One region of the Neptunomonas japonica JAMM 1380 genome, then DNA from elsewhere that is predicted to be linked to it. Evidence: riboswitches for the same ligand, from Rfam matches in the RefSeq annotation. Region 1 holds a riboswitch; the other holds the start of a gene.
What was found. Region 1 has a riboswitch for cobalamin ahead of NEJAP_RS09420 (TonB-dependent receptor domain-containing protein). Riboswitches for the same ligand answer to the same signal wherever they lie in the genome.
Positions count from the first base shown of each region.

Region 2: another riboswitch for cobalamin. It lies ahead of NEJAP_RS14195 (TonB-dependent receptor family protein); the one in region 1 lies ahead of NEJAP_RS09420 (TonB-dependent receptor domain-containing protein).

Region 1 is NZ_AP014546.1:2,009,336-2,012,496, forward strand. Features, by position in the region: gene NEJAP_RS09415 (fatty acid--CoA ligase) at 1-965, shown strand, start outside; cobalamin riboswitch at 1,154-1,368, shown strand; gene NEJAP_RS09420 (TonB-dependent receptor domain-containing protein) at 1,528-3,161, shown strand, end outside.
Region 2 is NZ_AP014546.1:3,036,642-3,039,802, forward strand. Features, by position in the region: gene ppk2 (polyphosphate kinase 2) at 1-666, shown strand, start outside; gene NEJAP_RS14190 (phosphatase) at 682-909, shown strand; cobalamin riboswitch at 998-1,160, shown strand; gene NEJAP_RS14195 (TonB-dependent receptor family protein) at 1,193-3,118, shown strand.

The DNA of each region.
Region 1 (3,161 bases):
CAAACGATGTCTATATGCCGATGACACCGATGTTCCATGTGCATGCGTGGGGTGTTCCTTACACGGCAACCATGCTAGGTATTAAGCAAGTGTATCCGGGCCGCTATGAACCAAATAAGCTGGTTGAGCTGTTTGCCAAAGAGAAGGTGACTTTTTCGCATGGTGTCCCCACAGTCTTACAGATGATTCTTGATAGTGATGCCGCTAAAACGACCGACTTAACGGGTTGGAAAATGCTTACTGGCGGTAGTGCGCCAACCTTGGGTATGGCGAAGCATATGGCAGAACGGGGCATTGAGTTTTTCACCGCTTATGGTATGTCTGAAACCTGCCCACTATTAACGGCGACCTATTTACATCATGATGATCTTGCTCAACCCATGGAAGAGCAAATGTCTGAGAGGATTAAAACCGGTGTGCCAGTTGGCTTGGTTGATCTGCGCATTGTAGACCCGGCGGGTAACGAGGTTATCCATGATGGAGAAGCGATGGGTGAGGTTGTAGTACGTGCACCGTGGTTAACACAGGGCTATTACAAAGAACCCGAAAAAAGTGATGAGCTCTGGGAAAACGGCTGGTTACATACCGGAGATGTGGCTTCTATATCACCTGATGGTACGTTAGAGATTAAAGACCGTATTAAGGATGTGATTAAGACCGGTGGTGAGTGGATCTCTTCTCTAGAATTAGAAAATCTGATTAGCCAAAGTGAAGCGGTGAATCAGGTCGCTGTTGTAGGTGTACCCGATGTACGTTGGGGGGAGCGTCCGTTTGCGATGATTGTTCCTGCAGAAGGTCACTCAATTGATGCGGAGGATATTCATAAGCATCTTCAGCAATATGTGGCGAGTGGCCAAATTGCTAAGTGGGCTATTCCTGAGCGTGTCAGTATTGTTGACGAGATACCTAAAACCAGTGTTGGTAAGATCAATAAGAAATTGATTCGTGATCAAGTCGATAACTAATTAAATGCAAACTATTTAAGCGCTTCATAAAGCCAGTTAATTGTAATAGTTATTTTTTACTTCCTCTCAAGCGCGTTTTACGCGCTTGTTTTTTATCAGCCTTGATAAAAATCATAGATGAATAGAATGCGGTTTATCGTTAAATTTATTCATGACTTTTGATGTTGACCCCACAGGTTCATCTCCCTAGAATGCACACAGTTTTTGGTAATCCTGTTTTAAATCGGGATTTTAAACGGGAAGTTGGTGCGTTCAGCTTTAGCAAGCAAAGCCAACACTGCCCCCGCAACGGTAATCGAGTTAAGGCATTACAAAAGCCACTGTGTCATACATGGGAAGGCGTAATGTTGGGATAATTATCCTCTCGTAAGTCCGGAGACCGGCCACAAACATTACTCAGTCGGCATAGCGGAGGGCTAATGCAACGGTGCACATTCTTGTCGTTTCAGTTCTAGCTTGCTAGTGCCTGCTTTGCGGTTGTCGTGTTTCTGTTCATTCCTGCTCGTTAATGCCATTAATTTTATTGGCGTGCGGCGGGCACGTACAGGACACCATCTGAACCATGAAAAAACTTTCCAACACCGTTTTAGCAACGGCGTGCTGTTATTCCTCTTTGGTTGCAGCCCAAACAACCAATCTTAATGAAATATTAGTAACAGCTTCTCGTACTGCTCAGTCTGTTGATGAAACGCTGGCTTCAGTTACCTTAATAACACGTAAAGATATTGAGCGTTCACAAGCAATTACAGTGGCTGATATTTTACAAAAAACTCCCGGTGTAATGATTACCAACAGAGGTGGTATTGGTAAATCCAGTAGTATTTTCCTACGCGGCACATCGTCTAAAAATTCATTGATTGTGATTGATGGTATCCGTGTTGGTTCAGCTACGCTAGGGCAAGTAAGTGTTGAGGAACTTAATCTTAGTCAGATTGAACGTATTGAGATTGTTCGTGGACCACGTTCATCTTTGTATGGTTCGGATGCTGCCGGTGGCGTTATCCAAATTTTCACACGCCGTGGTGCGGGTAGGCTGACGCCTTCTTTTACCATTTCAGCAGGCTCAGATGGTACATCTTTAGCTGAAGTTGGTTTGCAGGGTGGTGATCAAAACCGTTGGTTTAATGTAACTGCATCAGGCATTACGACGGATGGGTTTGATGCAAAAACGACGGGAAATATCGACGATGATGGTTATCACAATCAAGGCTTACATTTACGACTGGGGCAGCGTTTTGATGGAGGCCATGAGCTTGAAGGCTTTTTTTCTATCACTGATTCTGAAAGTGAATATGATGACTTTAGTTCGGATCGAAGCGATACGCTAACTAAAGTCATGGGTGCAAGTGGCACTTTTGCTGTATCTGATATGTGGCTTGTTAATGTGTCTGCAGGTCGAAGCTGGAACAAGACAAAAGCATTTTCTGGTAGCGCATTTAAAAGCCGTCATGAGACAGTACGTGACTCTTTTACTATTCAAAACGATCTGTTAATAAGTGATGATAATCAGCTTATTTTTGGTTTGGACTACATAAACGATCAAATAGACACAAACAATGCTTATGTTGTGACTGATCGCAACAACTGGGCAGGTTTTGCTCAATACCAGCTAACATTAGGCAAATCTGATCTGCAGTTCAGTGCTCGTGTTGATGATAACGAGCAATTTGGTTCCTACACAACAGGCGGTATTGCTTGGGGAATTCCATTAAATAATAACCTCAAGCTGGTTACTTCTTATGGAACCGCTTTTAAAGCACCTTCGTTTAACGATTTGTACTATCCTTCAGATGCCTACGGGGGCGGTAATGCTGATCTTGTACCAGAAGAATCAGACACCTTTGAGTTGAGCTTGAGAGGGAAGTATCAGGACGTTAATTGGCAAGCCTCACTTTATCAAACAACCTTTAAAGACATGATTGCGTGGGCGCCTTCGCCAACGGTTCTATATCCCTACAGATGGTTACCTAGCAATATCAACTCAGCACGCATCCGTGGATTAGAGCTAAGTGCTGATTATCAATGGCAGCAATGGTTGCTGAGCGGTAATCTTTCATTTCTTGATCCTGAAGTCCGTTCAGGTGCTAATAAGGGTAACCGTTTAGCACGTCGAGCTGACAGAATTCTCAATCTTAATCTTGATCGTAATTTTGGTGCACTGACTTTAGGTGCAACATTACATGCTGAAGGTCGTCG
Region 2 (3,161 bases), 1.0 Mb from region 1:
GGTCGTGATGCCGCAGGTAAAGGGGGAACGATCAAGCGCTTTATGGAACACCTAAACCCTCGTGGCGCTAGAGTTATCGCTTTAGAAAAACCTACCGAAGAAGAAAAAGGTCAATGGTACTACCAGCGTTACGTCAAACACCTTCCAACCAAAGGGGAAATTCTGCTGTTTGACCGCTCTTGGTATAACCGAGCCGGTGTTGAAAGAGTTATGAATTTCTGCTCTCCAGCAGAATATCTTGAATTTATGCGCCAAACACCTGACTTTGAACGCATGCTGGTTCGTAGCGGTATTAGACTTTATAAATTCTGGTTTTCAGTTAGCCGTGATGAGCAGTTTGAACGATTCCAAGCACGCAAAGTGGCACCACTGAAGCAATGGAAATTATCCCCAATTGATCTTGCATCACTTGATAAGTGGGATGCATACACAGAAGCAAAAGAAGCGATGTTCTTTTATTCTGATACAGCAGATGCTCCTTGGACGGTTATCAAATCAGACGATAAGAAACGTGCACGTATTAATGCCATGCGCTTTGTCTTGAGCTCTCTTCCTTATCCCAATAAAAATCCGGATATCGACCTAACACCCGATCCACTTATTGTTGGTAATGCACGCGACATTCATGAGCAAGATGAACATATTTTCTTGCCTGACAATACATAACACGGAGGTAGAACCATGTCTCAGAAGCAAACGCAGCACTCACATAATGTTGTTGAGTCCTTTAAAGGGAAATTATCAACAGAACTGCAAAGCCAGATTGGCGACTCGAATTTTTCAGCATTAGAATTGATTGTAGAATCAGCTATCAGCACTGCCGTGCTTGAAGAACTCGAAAAAGCAGCCGACCGTATCGAGAAACTATCGCATGACATCCGTAATTTTGCCGAAAGTTATGATAGCTAGACGATAAAAAAGTGGCTGTTCACAAACCATTTGTGCACAGCCTACATCCCTCCCCCTTACATTGCATCACGAAAAACCTCCCTGTAAACTTCGCCCCAGCCATCCAGGTGCCTCTAATAAGGTTAAACGGGAAGAACGGTGCGTATGACGCTAGCCATAAAGCCAATACAAAGCCGACACTGCCCCCGCAACGGTAATCGATCCATACAAGATTGAGAGTCCGGATACCGGCCTGCTTCTCATCCAACTCAATGCGCGGCGGGTGCATACCCTGAGGTTTTACATGTATCGATTAACACCTATGCTAGCAGTAGTAGCGTTAGCTAATATGCCATCTATTTCTTTTGCCTCTTCAATAACCAACCAACCCCTTCATATAACGGTATCAGGTACACGTTCATTATTATCAGAAGAGATGTCGGGAAAATCAGTCAACGTCATTACGCACCAACAAATCAGCGCGAGTGGTGCTGCCAATATCTTTGAAGCACTGCGCAGTAGCGGCGCAGTCCAGATCACACAAAACTATACAGGTAATAGTAATGATGGCGTCGTTTCCATGCGTGGCTTTGGAGAAAATACTAGTCAAAACGTATTGATTTTGGTGAATGGCAGACCACTTAACAACCCTACACTAGAAGCCCCCGACCTCAGTATTATTTCTCTAAATAATGTAGATAGAATTGAAGTACTGCAAGGCAGTGCGGGGGTATTATATGGGCAGAATGCCGTCGGCGGCGTAATTAATATCATTACTCGCTCTATTGAAGGCTCAAACGCTCAGATTCAGCTTTCAATGGGCTCATATGACACAGCCAAGTTTTCTGTAGGTTTTGATCAACGTTATGATAATGGCCTGGGAGTACGCGTCAACGCGAACAGGAATACAAGTCATGGCTATCGTGATAACAGTGACACTGAGTATGGGCGTGTAAACGCTGGATTATCATATCGCTATAACACAGGTGAAATCGGCATATCACATCAGGTTATCCATGATAATCAACGCTTGCCGGGTTCCTTAAGTGATTATCAAGCTCTTACTAAACCCCAAGCAACAAACACACCTAACGACTTCTTTAACGCAGACGTTATTGTGAATGAAATAACATTATCTCAATCAGCATCTGAACACTTTTCATTAAATGCAGAACTCAGCCAAAGAGATAGCAACGGCAAGGGCTACCTCTATGGCAGCAACTCTCGTCAGGACACCCGGGTAAATTCATTTACTCCTCGTATTTCCGCCCACTTGCCTACACTTCATGGCGATACAATTCTGACAACAGGATATGACTATCGCGGCAGTGATTTCCAAGCTAATAATGCACTAGGAACAACAAATAGCCGGCAAGTTTCGCACGCGTTATATGCGCAAGTCATCCACCCTATAAGTGCTCAGGTTTTTGCAACTTTCGGCGCACGAGACACTCGTATAAAAGATAGCAACCGTGTCTCCAACAGCGATCACTCAGATTCAGCCTTTGTGAAAGAATTCGCCATTAATTGGAGACCAAAATCTAACCACCAGTTTTTTCTAAGACGTGATGAGAATGTTCGTTTCGCAGCAATTGAAGAAAATGGTTATACCCTCCCTAACATTAGCTTCCTGAAACCACAAAAAGGAACATCATGGGAGCTCGGCTGGAAAGGGCGCTATCAACAAACCAAATTAATGCTGAACTTGTACAGATTAGAGTTAAATAATGAGATTTTGTTTGATTCAGCAGCCAATGGCGGTTGGGGAGCGAACTTAAACTTAGATCGCTCACTTCGCAGAGGTGTTATCCTCAGCGTAGAGCACGCCTTGATGCAGAATATCAACATAGGTGGCACCTACACCTATACCGACTCGGAATTATTAGCCGGCTCGTTTAAAGGGAATGAAGTGCCTTTTGTTGCACAACATACACTTAATCTATTTGTGAATTATCGCTTTAATCAGCAATGGAATCTCTACCTCGATGGGCAATATACTGGCGAACGTTATTTAGCAGGCGATGATGCCAATACATTAAGCAAAACCGACAGTATCGTCCTTATGAATGCCTCATTAAAATGGCAGCATAACCACTGGACAAGCCAGCTAACTGTTAACAATTTATTCAATGAAAAATATGACGCATATGTAGGTTCCTCTTTTGGCTCTGCGTACCATTACCCAGCGCCCGAGCGAAACCTACTCTTTAATGTAGGCTATTCTTTTTAAATAGCGGCACATAGGGCTGGAAATACCAGCCCTGATTACTCGG